DNA from 2 places in the Lacticaseibacillus styriensis genome. Region 1 is predicted to be linked to the other one. Evidence: predicted binding sites of a transcription regulator. Region 1 holds the regulator's gene; the other holds the start of a gene.

The links. The regulator HrcA, encoded in region 1, represses chaperone genes, less so after heat shock. The targets are predictions, from matches to a motif close to TTAGCACTCNNNNNNNNNGAGTGCTAA.
Region 2: a site for HrcA is predicted at 3,767-3,793, ahead of LACSTY_RS14135 (Hsp20/alpha crystallin family protein). Genes of this name have one in related genera too.

Annotation. Positions count from the first base shown of each region.
Region 1 is NZ_CP132483.1:1,589,362-1,596,805, forward strand. It holds gene dnaK (molecular chaperone DnaK) at 1-215, opposite strand, end outside; gene grpE (nucleotide exchange factor GrpE) at 246-839, opposite strand; gene hrcA (heat-inducible transcriptional repressor HrcA) at 907-1,953, opposite strand; gene hemW (radical SAM family heme chaperone HemW) at 2,112-3,257, opposite strand; gene ribF (riboflavin biosynthesis protein RibF) at 3,259-4,203, opposite strand; gene truB (tRNA pseudouridine(55) synthase TruB) at 4,209-5,117, opposite strand; gene LACSTY_RS07650 (TerC family protein) at 5,172-5,963, opposite strand; gene rbfA (30S ribosome-binding factor RbfA) at 6,091-6,444, opposite strand; gene infB (translation initiation factor IF-2) at 6,648-7,444, opposite strand, start outside.
Region 2 is NZ_CP132483.1:3,015,903-3,023,346, forward strand. It holds gene LACSTY_RS14125 (glycosyl hydrolase 115 family protein) at 1-201, opposite strand, end outside; gene LACSTY_RS14130 (heavy metal translocating P-type ATPase) at 732-2,558, opposite strand; gene LACSTY_RS14135 (Hsp20/alpha crystallin family protein) at 3,123-3,563, opposite strand; gene LACSTY_RS14140 (iron-sulfur cluster biosynthesis family protein) at 3,861-4,265, opposite strand; gene LACSTY_RS14145 (hypothetical protein) at 4,968-5,516, shown strand; gene LACSTY_RS14150 (S1C family serine protease) at 5,760-7,097, opposite strand; gene LACSTY_RS14155 (MBL fold metallo-hydrolase) at 7,424-7,444, opposite strand, start outside.

The DNA of each region.
Region 1 (7,444 bases):
CCCATGTGGCGTTTGATCGAAACAATCGTATCCGGGTTGGTAATTGCCTGACGCTTGGCAACTTCACCGACTTGAATTTCACCATCTTTAAAAGCAACAACAGACGGTGTGGTCCGATTGCCTTCAGGATTTGTAATGATCTTTGGCTGATTGCCTTCCAAAACCGCAACAGCTGAGTTGGTGGTTCCTAAGTCAATACCAATAACTTTACTCATATTGTTATACCTTCTTTATTTTCAGTTTAATTATTTAGCAACAACGACCATAGCAGGGCGTAAAACGCGATCTTTGAGATAATACCCTTTTTGCAGGACCTGAGCGACAGTATCAGCTGCGTGTTTGTCATCAGCCGCGACTGTTTGTACAGCCTGTTGGGTATTCGGGTCGAATTTTTCACCGGTGCCATCAATAGCAGTGATGCCGTTCTCCTTCAAAGCACGCTCCAAATGGTCATAAACCATCTGGACACCTTTTTTCAGTGAAGCAGCACTATCATCTTTGGCCTCGGTTGCAAGCGCACGTTCAAGATTATCGACAACTGGCAAAATCGCCTTTGCTAACTTCTGGCCGTCGTACTTCAGCATCTTCTGTTGCTCTTTTTCGAACCGATGATTCATGTTTTGAATCTCCGCGGCTGCTCGCAGATATTTATCTTCAAATTCATCACGTTCTTTCTTCAACTGTTCACCGTCATGTTGGCTGGTTTTCAGTTGATCATTGAGATCAGCGATGCTTTCTTTCAGAATTTCTTCTTTAAGCGAAGATCCTGACGTTTCAGCAGGTTGCTTTGCCTGTTTGGCGGTATCTGCCGCGGTTTGCTTTGCTTTTTTCTCTGCCATGGTATCCTCCCTTTAAACCATATTTGCCAGTCGTCATGAAGCAACGCTAGCAAATATTTTTTAATATTCATTGATCAAAGTTGGCATAATAATCCGTCAACCGTTTTGCCAGCTCTTCACGGAAAACATCCAGCAGTCCGATCATTTTCGAATAAGGCATCTGTGTCGGGCCTAGCAAGGCGATCATCCCGGTGCCGTGATCACCAACATCGTAGCTAGCGGTGATCAAACTGAGGTTGGCCAAATCAATTGGCTTAAGCTCCGGCCCCAAACGTACTTGAACCGGCGTTTGGCGAATCGGTCCGCCAAGCAGTTCCGTCAGATCACCGTGATCAGCGTCAATCAATGACATAATCTTTTTCAGTTCATGGATATCGGAATCGCCTAGGTAATCCATCAGATTCAACCGTCCGCCAACGTAAAAGCGCTCGGACGCAGCTGATTTCAAAACGTTACCAAAGATATCCAAGAAGCCTTCAGGACTGGTCAGATACTGCATTAACATCGAAGGCACATCGGTTTTCAGCCGCTGTGCAACTTGAATTAATGGCAGTCCAACGAGTTGATCATTGACAATTCGAATCGCCTTTTCAAGCTCATCGGATGAGATGTTTTGCGATACGGTAAAGACCTGGTTTTCAATGTTACCGTTATTCGTGACCAAAATCGCCATGACTTGGTGATTGCCTAATGGAACAAGGCGAAAACCTGTCAGCTTGATATTGGTTACTTCAGGTCCCAAGCTAATGGCCGTGTAACTCGTCAGATTGGACAAAATTTGCGCACTTTGCGCGACAATCTCATCCATCTTATTGTATCGCTGGCTAAATGCCTGCTTGATAGTCGCCAGTTCTTGATGCGAAACACGCACCGGTTCAACAAGGTGATCGAGATAATAACGATAGCCTTGCGTTGACGGTACACGCCCGGAACTGCTGTGGGTCTTGGTGATCAAACCGGCATCTTCTAGCGACGCCATATCATTACGGATTGTGGCGGAACTGACATGAATGGGCAGCTCGCGCATCAATCGCTTTGAACCAACCGGCTCTCCGCTTTCAGTAAACAGGCGGATGATTTCTTTTAAGACGAGCACTTGCCGTTTCGTCAACATTTTCTCACCTCACCTTTAGCACTCGTTTCGCGCGAGTGCTAATACACTGAATAATATACCAAGCACCGTTAGCAAAGTCAAGGCGACATTGCTAAAATCTTCAGTGTTTTCGGTGTTTCTAGCCAGTGGCGGCCATTTTTTCAAGAAAAAAGAGCCGTTTAAATAAGCGGCTCGTCAAGCAAAAACTGTTGAAAGACTTCGTTACCTAAAAACTTGCCCTTGTTGGTCAGCCGAATGAAGCCATCATTGCGCTGTAACAAGCCTTGGCTTTCCAACTCAGGTACGGTCTCGCCATAAACGGCATCAACGGTCAGATGATAGCGCTGATAGAAGCGTTTTTCACTTACGCTGCGCATGGTTCGCAAACCAAGAAACATTTCCTCTTCAATTTGTTCGGACACCGGAACCAAGTGATGGGCCAAAACCGGTAAACGATCGGTGTGAAGCGGCGTAAGGTACTGTTTGATCGGACCATAATTGTGATACCGATCGCGACCAAGATAACCAAACGCACCAGCTCCAAAGCCAAAATATTTGTCATTTTGCCAGTAAAGCAGGTTGTGTTGGCATTGATAGCCATCCTTGGCAAAATTGCTGATTTCATATTGATGTCTGCCATGTGCTTCCATTAAATCAATGGCATCCTGGTACATATCGGCTTCGACATCCTGCGTTGGCAAGCGCAATTTGCCCTGGCGCATCAAATTATAAAAGATGGTTTTCCGTTCAAGAATGAGTGAATACGTCGAATAATGCGGTAAATCCAAATCGAGTGCTTTTTGTAGACTATTTAAAAAGTCGTTCCGGCTTTGATCAGGTAATCGGAAAATCAAATCAATCGACAGATTATCAAAACCGACTTTTCTGGCATTGGCAATCGCGACATACACATCCTTGGCGCGATGAATCCGTCCGATCCGTTTGAGGACATCGTCGTTAAAAGACTGAACCCCGATTGATAGTCGATTGACACCATAATCATGCAAAACCTGCAACTTATCGGTCGTCAGCAAATCATTGGGGTTCGCCTCAAACGTGAATTCACCAGAATCGAAGTGCAAGATGTCGCGAATGCCTTGGCAAAGTGTCGCTAACTGTTTGGGCGTCAACGTTGTAGGTGTCCCGCCGCCGACATACACCGTTTCGATTTTCTCATCGGGGTGCTCTGACATGACCATCCGCATTTCCTTAAGCAGCATCGCAACATAGTCATCAACCGGCTGACCTTCAATGAAGACTTTATTGAAATCACAGTAGTAACAAATATGTTCGCAAAACGGAATATGAATATATGCGCCTGCCATTTTAACCCTTCCTCGCGAAATACTGACGGACCGCCGCTTCATCTTTCTTTAACTGGATAATCAAACCTTCTGCATTGGCAAATTTCACTTCACCGCGCAGATAGTGGTACCAACGAACCTGGACAGTTTTGCCATAGATCATGCGGCTAAAATCGAGCAGATTAATCTCAAGCGTCACATCGCGATCACTGCCAAACGTGACATTGCGGCCAATCGAAGCCATCCCCAGATACCAAGTACCATCCACGTTTACCGTCACGGCATAAATCCCGATGCCAGGAAGCCGCTGCTGACCTAATGTTGCCAGATTAATGGTCGGAAAGCCAAGTTCTCGACCACGGGCTTCGCCATGCACCACTTTGCCAGTCGTTAAATAAGCGTACCCTAATAGCTCGTTTGCCGTATCGATATCCCCTTGATCCAACGCATCACGAATCCGGGTCGAACTGATTTTTGCACCATCTTCGGCCAACTTAGGTACGCTAACAACTTCAAACCTGCCGTGCGCGTAGTCGGGCAGCAACGCCATATTGGCAATCGCGCGTTTACCGTAAGTATAGTCAAAACCGGCCACAACTGTATCAGCTTTCAAGCCCACCAAATACTGATCCACAAACGCTTGCGGCGATAAGGCAGCAAATTCTGGTGTAAAGTGAACAAAATACAACAAATCCACGCCTAATTGCCGCATTAGATCAATCTTTTCGTCACGCGTAGACAGATACTGAATCGTTGTTTTACTAACGCCGCGATAAACAACAGCCGGATGAATATCAAATGTCATCACGGCTAACGGCAATTTTTTGGTTAAAGCTATTTGCTTTCCTGCTTTAATCACGGCTTGATGGCCGCGATGTACACCATCAAAGAAACCCAGCGTTAAAACAATGGGCTGTGGCGGCGCCGCTGATGCCTGCAACGGCGGGTGAATATCAATGACTTCCATTAAAATTATCTCTCATTCTTCTCATTCGCTAAAAACATAATATCAGGGCGATACTGCTGCTTTTCGAACCGATAAATCGCCTTCAAAACGCCAGCATAGTGTAGACGAACCCGTGGCGCATGCAGCTGAAGGGTCAAAAATCGGCCATGCCGGACATCTTCATATTGATTTGTCGTCAAATCGACTTGCGGTAAATCGGCAAATGCAATGTCAATCGGTTGAATCACTGCCGCTAAAGTGCCCTCAGCAATATGTTGCCCCAAGGCTTCAAGACTGACCGCTTGGGCTAATGTAAAGCCGCCGCTTTTAATCCGCGTCAATTGGCTCATCACTGCAGCGACGCCTAGCGATTGGCCAACATCAACTGCCAAGGTTCGGATATAGGTCCCCTTAGACACCGCAGCCTCAAAACGAAAACGTTGGATCCCTTGAGTTGCATCGAAAACCGGTTCACTGGTTCGCTCAAACCGTTTTACCGTTACCTGACGTTTTGGCCGTTCAACCGACTCACCTGCTCGGGCATATTCATACAACCGTCTGCCATTGACTTTGACGGCTGAAAACATCGGCGGCACTTGGGTAATTTCGCCCGTCAATTGGGTGAGTGCCTGATCCAGTTCATGCACCGGTACCGGCTTCACCATCGGCGTTCGCTTCACCACCTCACCATCAAGATCTTCAGTGGTCGTTGCAAAGCCAAGTGTGATTTCGCCGGTATAAATTTTGCCACTGGCCATTAATTGGGGCACGGCTTTGGTTGCCGCGCCAATCGCGAGCGGCAAAACACCGTCAACGTTTGGGTCAAGCGTGCCGGAATGACCGATTTTTTTAATGTGAAGAAGCTTGCGTGCATGATAAACGGCATCGGCACTGGTCATGCCGGTCGGTTTATACAGCGGAAGAATGCCGTTCATGAATTCGGCCCCTTTCAATTTTTAAAATTAAAAAACGCTGACTATTGTACGCCATCACGCTTTTGGCTTGGTATACATACTGCGATGATGCTTGGCATGCACCGCATGTCGCCATCCTGCCCAAATGAAAATCAACACCACCAAAATCGAAAAAAGCCAGTCCGGCGTTTTAACGTTAATCATAGGCAAACTTAATCCAAGCTTGATGGCAATAAGACCAACAAGGACATACGCCGCAGTTTCCAGTTCAGGTACCCGGTCAATGAAGGTCGTGATCACTTGAGCAACAATCCGCATCGCCAAAATACCTAAGCAACCACCGATTAAAACAATGACCGGATTACTGGAGACAGCCAAAGCTGCCAGGATTGAATCAACTGAGAAGACAATATCGAGGCTCTCAATTTGAAAAACCGTTCCCCATAAACCATGAACGCGTTTGGTTCGCTTGCCGGTGTTACTTTTAGGATGACGAACCGCATAAAAATAACTGGCACTCATCCATACCAGATACAAAGCGCCAAGTGCCTTAATCGGCCAAAACTGTAATAAGTAAGTTCCCAGTCCGATGGCAATGAAGCGAAACAGATACGCCCCACCCATGCCATACATCAAGGCCTTTTTGCGATCCGACTCGGCCTTAAGCTGTTCAGTCTGGGCAGCGAGAACAACCGCATTATCAACGGAGAGCATACATTCTAAAAGGATTAAGCTAAAAATCGTGACTAAGCCGCTGATCGAAAAAGCCAGCTGCCAGTTGTGGATAGAAAAGAATGGTCCGTATAAGGCCCCTAAAAACTTGATCGTGATCCTTCCCTTCTCAATGCTTATTATTATACCGTTCAAGCCAGGAAAGCTAAAGCGGCTATTGCGAGAAAAAGAAGACTGCTCGTTGCATGATGATGTTATTGAAAATTGGTGCACCAAAAAAGGATCCAGTCTTTGCGACTGAACCCTCTCTGGTTGAACAACGCTATTCTAAATTCTTGCGCCGCACTTCGTTAATTAACTGATCAATACGGGCACCATACTGAACGGATTTGTCTTGAGCAAATTCGATTTCCGGCACCTTGAACAGCCGAATCCGCTGCCCGACTTCACGCCGAATCAGTCCACTGGCTTTATCCAAGCCGGTTTGGGCTGCTTCGACTTTATCAGGTGCATCATCGAGAATACTGTAGAAAATGGTGGCATGTTGCAGATCACCGGTCAGTTTGACTCCGGTAATCGTCACGCCTTTGACCCGCGGATCGTTAACATCCTTTAACAAGATATCATCAACTTCACGTTGGATCTGAGTCTCAACTCGACCGATACGATGCTTCATCTGCGAATTACCTCCTGTTGAGCGTGAGCCGGCGCGCTTAAAGGCCAAAGTGTAAGTGGCCTTGGGCGTGATAGCGCTCTTTGTCATTGCGACCAAGGTCCTTACACGCAGGCTTCTGCGCCGGCGAACGCGTTATGGTGGAGCGTTCGTCAACTTTTCACAGCCAGCAAACGCCTATCCCTTAAATGACTTCCGTACACTGTTTACTTAACCGGTACTTCTTCCATTGTAAAGGCTTCGATCTGATCACCGACTTTAATATCATTATAATTCTCAATGGTCAGCCCGAGTTCAAAGCCTTGGCGAACTTGCTTGACATCATCTTTAAACCGACGAAGTGAACCAAGTTTGCCTTCATACTTGACAATACCATCACGGATGAGGCGAACGCCGGCATCGCGGGTAATATACCCGGAGTCAACGTAACCACCGACAACCGTGCCGACTTTGGAAACCGGAATCGTTTCACGAACGGTGACCGTACCGATAACCTTCTCTTCATAAGTTGGCTCCAGCATACCCTTCATCGCAGACTCGACTTCTTCGATTGCCTTGTAGATGACACTGTGCAGGCGAATATCAACATCATCCTGTTCTGCCTGCGCCTTAGCCATTGCGGTCGGCCGAACGTTGAAGCCAATGATGATGGCATTACTTGCTGCGGCCAGTGTCACATCACTTTCATTAATCGCACCAACTGCTTGGTGGATAATGTTGACCCGAACGCCTTTGACTTCAATCTTCTCAAGACTACCTGCCAAAGCTTCAACAGATCCTTGGACATCCGCCTTGATGATAACGTCAACTTCTTTGAGTTGACCTTCTTTCATCGTTTCAAACAGATTGTCCAACGTGACATGCGTTGTGTTCTTGCGTTCTTCTTCTTGAGCCCGTTTTGCCCGTTCTTCACCGGCCGCCCGCGCAGTCCGTTCGTCCGCAAAGACAACGAACTTATCAGCGGATTGCGGCACGTCATTGAGTCCGGTAATTTCGACTGGCA
Region 2 (7,444 bases), 1.4 Mb from region 1:
ATGCATTGCAAATGCATCAGGTACTTTCTGATCAGCCTTTGGTTGCAACACCAAGTCAATCTGATTGGTATCGGCTTGTGAAGTCGTTACCTTTTGAATATCCCGCTGTAAAATATTGACGGCATTCTTCAAAACCGGATCCGCCATATTGTCAGTCGAGACACTTGTATTTCTGGAAATTACAAATGTTTGATTTGCCATACACAACTCCTTCTCTCGATGAAACCAGCTAAAAAACTTAACACTGCAAGCATCCGTTGTCATAAGGCGCTCGCCAACTTCTGTGATCTGATATATTAGAACCTTAATTACAAGATGATTGTAGCGCTTGCAGTAACCGCTTCCAATAAACTGCTTTCTGCAACCATTGAACTAGTTACTGTTGTGTGAGCGTGAACAAGCGCTGAGCGTGAGCCGGCGCGCTTAGAAGTCGGAGTGTAAGTGGCCTTGGGCGTGATGGCCCGGGCTTAGGTCATTGCGACCAAGGTCCTTACACGCAGACTTCTGCGCCGGCGAACGCGTTATAGAACACGACAGTCCAACAACACCCCAATTGCCAACAATAGAAAAAGCTGCCTCTATACTTCCCCCACCGCAAAACCTCTCGCCCACCCAACGCAAAAACCAACCCAAAACAAAAAAGCCAACCGCCTCCGCGAATAATCGCGAAACCGATTGGCCTTCCAACGTATACATACTGCTAAAATCTATAATTTTCTACCAAACAACCATCAAGCCCGAGCTTCTGCCCGAACCGGATCAACCAATGCTTGACGATGCAAACCATTACGTGCCCGCAGTGCGTACAAAATGGTAACCGTATCAACGACTTCCTGCAGCATCGCGCCAATGATCGTCGGGATAACCCCGAAACTGGCGATGACCATCAAACCGGTACAAATCGCAATCCCGATGAGCACGGACTGTTTGGCGATCACCATAGTTTCCTTGGCAATCAAGGTTGCCGCAGCGACCTTAGCCAAATCGTCACGTAACACAACGGCATCGGCTGATTCACTGGCCGCCGTTGCGCCGTGTGCCCCCATGGCAATCCCGACATCGGCAATCGCCAATGAAGGCGCATCGTTAACCCCATCGCCAACCATGACAACTGGCCGGCCATTTTTTGGCAACTTGTCCAAAACTTCAATTTTTTGTTGTGGCAACTGTTCTGCATAAACCTGGTCGATACCGACTTCTTCAGCAACTTTATCGGCAATCGACTGCTGGTCACCGGAAATCATGATCAAGTTAGCATCATTCAATTCGTGCAGTTTAGACATCGTTTCTTTTGCTTCTGGCCGAATCTGGTCAGAGAAGGTAATGGCACCGGCATATTTACCGTCAACGTTGACATAAACCGCCGTTGTATTGATGGTATCTGTTGTCCCGGCAAACTCTGCTTTACCGACTTTAACCTTGTGGCCGTCAACCGTCGCATTCACCCCGAAACTCGTAGCTTCGGAAACATCGGTCGCTGGCAGACGATCCGCAACCGGCACAGCATCGGTCAGGGACCGGGCCAAAATGTGGGTTGACTGGCCTTCTGCACTAGCCGCCAAGTTCAACAATTCATCTTGTGAGAAACCTGCTTGTGGCAAGATCGCCGCCACTTTTAAAATACCGCGCGTCACCGTACCGGTTTTATCAAACGCAAACGTCCGAGCATCGCTTAGCTTTTCAAGTGTGGTACCTGACTTGACGATAATCCCGTTACGACTGTTGCGGCTCATGCCGGAAACCATCGCAATCGGTGCCGCCAAAATCAGCGGACATGGCGAAGCAACAACGAGCACTTGGGCAAACCGAACCGGGTCGCCTGACAAGTACCAGCCTAGACCGGCAATCACATAAGCGATCAAAGTGAACGGTACCGCATAGCGATCGGCCATCCGGACAAAATGCGCTGGCCGCGCTTCTGATTCCTTAACTAATTTGATAATCCCTTGATACTGACTATCTTCGGCACGCTGGGTAACTTTAACGGTTAACGCAGCATCACCGTTAATTGTCCCGGACATGATATCCGTACCTGCGTTTTTGGCAACTGGTTTAGACTCACCGGTTAAACTGGCTTCATCGACCAAACTCTCGCCTGCCAAAACCGTACCATCGACTGGAACAACTTCCCGCGGCTTAACCAAGATCGTTTCACCGACTTGGACCGCATCAACATCAACATCTTCAACGTGACCATCAACCATCCGATGAGCCGTTGTCGGTGCATTTTCCAACAACTGTTTCAATTCGCTGCTGGCTTTTGTCGCAGCAAAATCTTCCAACGCATCGCCGCCGGTTAACATGAGCAACACAATCATCGATGCCCAATATTGACCGACTGCCAACGTTGCGACAACTGCCGTAATGGCTAATAAGTCAACCCCAAAATTACCGGAACGAATCGTTTTCACCATGCCCCCGAACATAATCAAGGCGATAATCGACCCCATCACCGTGATTAGCCCCTGAGCAATCAATGGCTGTTTTAATACGAACGCAAAGACCAGCGCAACGGCACTTACAGCGAGCACCATCATTAACTGCCAGTTCTTCTTCATTGTTGCCACTCCCTTTTCCTAAGTACCTTAATTATAACCATTACAATCTGAAAAAGCAATCCTTTTTAGAACTAATATAATCTGGCTTGGAAAATGTTTTTCACGCAACGCCCAATTCAGCTTGGGCTAACTTACTGGGAAAGATCCCGTTAACACCGCGCCCTTTTGCCGCTTTAACGGTAATGATGTACCCGGTTTATTTTTTGGCGTCCCTAATATTTACCTTCCATTATACGCCTTTGCAGGTAAAAGATTCGCGGATTGAAGCTTATTTGTGCGTCAATTTCACATGCGATTGGGAATGGTTTGAAAGAATCCGCTGCCAAGATGGTCGCTGATTCTTACGCCTGCTGCTTCTGTTTGCTATAACGCGCTCCCCGGCCCAGAAGCCTGCGGGTAAGGACCTCAGTCGCAATGGCCTAAGTTCGGGCCATCACGCCTGAGGCCACTTACACTCCGACCCCTAAGCGCGCCGGCTCGCGCTCACACCAAAAAAAGGCTCCCACCGATTTTTTCGATGGGAACCTTTGGTGTGAATCGTGTTGCTAGGCAAACAGATCCGAATTAGTCAATCGTGATCTGATGGTTGCCTTCCTGATCACTTGTCAACTTAGGCAGATCAATCGTCAAGACACCATCAGTGACTTTAGCGCTGATCTTACCCTCATCAACATTTGGCAACCGATAGCTGCGGCTCATCCGACCATAGCTACGTTCAGACATCAGCATGTTGCCTTCGTTGTCTGAATGATCGGCTTGCTCTTCATGCTTAACCGCAACACTCAGAACGCCATGATCGTAACTCAGATTAATGTTTGGCTTCTCGATACCGGGAACATCCACCTTCACAACATATGACTTGTCATTTTCCTGAATATCCGTTTTCAGCAGGCGACTGCTATCACCACCACGACTAGGTGTGAAGCTGTCAAAAATATGCCGCCCTAAATCATTGAAGAATGGATCATCCAACCAATCATTGCGCCGCATAAGATCATTAGCCATCATCGAAAACTTCCTTTCTTAGTAAAGGTGAGCGTGAGCAGGAGCGCTTAGAAATCGGAGTGTAAGTGGCTTCAGACGTAAATGGCCAAAGTTCAGCCATTTACGTCTGAAGTCCTTACACGGAGATTTCTGCGACTGCGAACGCGTTATGGACATTGACGTCATTACTGTTCCTTCAGAACACCTAAAGTATAACACAAAAATTAGCACTCGTCATGTCCGAGTGCTAATTCTGTTCTTCTAGCTTTTGTTACTTCACAGTTTCTGTCCCCGAAACTGGCAATAGCGATCCGCTATTTAGCAAATCTTGCCGCCCAAGGATTTCATTTCTTCACGCCGCTTGTCATCGGATTGCGGTTTTGCTGTCACATGGTTCAGTGTCACCGCGCCGTCCAAAATGCCGCTATCATCGCGCAAAGCTAACGAAGCATTCTTGAAATCAAGCGTTAGCCCGCTGCCGAAATAATCCGTCTCCGGATCGCCGGTCGTCAAGTTGAAGCCGGCATCGTTCTCAAGCGGCAGTGCATAATCCTGATCGTCCGTATCCGTCACGACAATTTGGTACTTATTGCCAATGGCACAGGAACCGCCTAATTTGGAATACTTACTCGAACCATCATCCAATGCCAGGAACAAATGTTGATCCTTGGCAACATGGTTGTTCAAATAAGTCTCCGCAGCTGGTTTGATCGTGATCTTCATGTTGGACCATCCTTTCAATACATTGTGCACAACTTATTTACCATCTTTATGGTATCCAGTTTGTCACCAGAAGTCAAATTCCGAGTTTTTCGCAATCAACAACAGGTTGTCCACACGGGTTATCCACATGTGCGTAACTTGACACCCAAAATATAGTATGAAGAACTGGAATTGACACCAAATAGACGATTCGAAAAATTCAAGTAAAAAATTTTTTGAATGCAGTCATCCACAGTTTTTAATCGTTCGATTTCACAAACTTCAGCGCACCAATCCCGCTCCCACGGCTGGGAACAAACGTTTTGTCACAAGTCAAAAAAGTTTATCCACAAGTTATCCCCAGATCGGTGGACAACTTAATCACACCCGAAAATCTTAGTTATGAACAGTATCCACAGAGTTATCCACAGGTCAATGAGCACTTTTACCAAAAAGTTACCCACTCTTGACAAAACTTTTTCTTGAACTTTTCCACAGGTTATTCGCTAAACTTTCGTTAAAATTTGGGGAAACCGCTTCCGACTAACTACGCGAATGAGTCGAAAAAATCCCCGATCAAGAACCGAACATTCTCAATCGGGGATTCTTTGCTAAGAGGAAACTTATTGCAGCTCAAAATCATTTAGAAAACTGATGTACGTTTACAGTCGCATGCATTAGACTGTAATATAAGGCTTTGACAGTTTTTCTTGCGCAGTGACTATGAAAAATAGAGGAGTGAATCTGACGACTTATTGGAAGTATTTGAACGCAATAGCAGTGTTAGTTGTATGCTTTCTTATATCACTTGTCTTTGCTAGTCATACAATGATCCAGACACTTCTTGGCGTAGGATCGCTTTCTTTGTTTTTGTTTTTTCTGATCAGGGAAATTTATATAAATGGTAAGCAAATAAAGCGAACGAGACTCCAAGTTTATCTATCTTATGTTTTGATGGTTTCCGGGTTATTTTTGTTCAATGCAAGTGTACACCAGACTTTTATCTCTACCTTTGGACAAAGTGACATAAATCAATTTTGGGGTGAGCATGAGGCCGCAATTCGCATGAATGGTAAAGCTTACCAGTTGATATGGACAAAAAGATCATTTCTAAGTACTACGTATTTTTATAACTTATATGAACGACGAGGACTGTTCTTTTACCGGGTCAATTCTAAAGTCATATCATATGTAGTGCATCCGTCCAGGCAAGCTGATTACGGAGCCGTCCAGACGTTTCTTCACCACAATAAAAAGCAAAGGGTAAAATAGATTCATGCACCGACGAGGTTGAAGAATAACTCCAACTTCAAACTAAAAGGTCTTGAAATTCCGAACGATCTGGAATTTTGGGGCCTTTTTATGTATCCACAGAGACCACGCTCTGCTATGCTCAAAATTGAAAAAGATGCTTAAATCAACAGAAAACGAAAGACGACCGAACATTCCAGACAATGGAAGTTCGACCGTCTTTATTTTGAAGCTGAGAATTACGTCCCAGCCACGTCCATGAATTTAATTCTTTAAATCGCTGGTCGTCTGAGTCAGTTTAAATGAAACGGTTTGTTGCTGACCTTCGCGATACACGGTGAGCTTAATCGTATCGCCAACCTTGTGTTTATACAGTTGTGTGTGTAACTCAGCTGTGTTGGTAACATTGACGCCATCCAACGCGGTAATGACATCATACTTCTTCATCCCTGCTGTCTTGGCACTGCTGCCACTGGTAAAGCCGGCAACCACGACGCCACCGGTGATGCTAGATGGCAATTTCAGGACTGACTTTTGCTGTGTGGCAGAAACGGTGGATAAGTCGCGAACCTCAACGCCAAGCGCTGGCCGAACGACTTTGCCGTTTTGTACAAGCTGGTTGATGATCGAAACCACTTCGTCACTTGGAATTGCGAAGCCCATGCCTTCGATTGTGGCACTGTCAGAACTGCTGCTGGAACTACCGGATAGCTTCATTGAGTTAATCCCGACGACCTGCCCGGCTAAGTTAATCAGCGGGCCACCGGAATTTCCTGAGTTAATCGCGGCATCAGTCTGAATAACCGTTGCCTGGCCAGTTGTATTGCCGTTACTGTCCGTGACATCAATCGTTCGGCTCTTGGCACTGACAATCCCCTGGGTCACGCTGGTCGCGTATTGTGAACCCAGCGGCGAGCCAATCGCTAAGACAGTCTGCCCGGCTGCAATCTTACTTGAATCGCCAAAACTTGCGACGGTGGTGACCTTGCTGCCATCAATCGTCAGAACCGCTAAGTCAGACGTCGAATCGGTTCCGACTAAGCTAGCCGTCAACTTGGTGCCATCGCTTAAAATGACCTCAAGTTTATCCGAGCCGCTAACCACGTGATTATTCGTGACAATATAGGCTTTGCCGTCTTTCTTTTGGTAAATCACACCAGAACCTTCGCTGGCTTCTTCAAGGCTTGAAGAACTGTTACTCGAACTGCTGCTACTTTGTTGGTTACCTTGACCAAAAATACCTTCAAGGCCGCCAAAAGTGTCAAGGCCATCGCTGTTACTTTCGGCTTTTTGCATATTCACAACGGAAACAACGGCACCTTTGACTTTAGCAAAAGCCTGCTCCGATGCGCTGCTTTGGTTAACCGAGACATTAGAGATTTTCGTCGTCCCTGCCTTGCCGGAAGTATCGGTCACGCCAAGACTGGCATTGTGGTTCATCGCCCAGTAGGCGGTCCCGCCACCAACACCGCCACCGATCAAAGCAGCAACCACCGCCACAATCGCAATCAGTTTCCAGCCGCTATTCTTCGGCTTCTTCGACCCCCGTTGCGGTTGCTGATCTTGTGGTGTCTCTTGAAAGTTATGACTTCCATTATCCATAACTTGATCCTCCTTGTGGGCAATTCTAACTCACCCTGTTTACAATCATTATTGTAAGTGGCGATTTTGACGAAATTATGAACAACATAGGGCTTTTTTTAATGAGCGTGAGCCGGCGCGCTTAGAAACCGGAGTGTAAGTGGCCTCGGGCGTGATGGCCTGAACTTAGGCCATTGCGAACGAGGTCCTTACACGCAGGTTTCTGCGCCGGCGAACGCGTTATGGCACACATAACACACGTCAAAAAGAAAAAAAGCGGCCAACCCTATGCACAAGTCGTCTGCTTTTTCCTACCAACTGCTATCCGAAACACTGCACCAATCATCTCACACAACAAACAATGGATC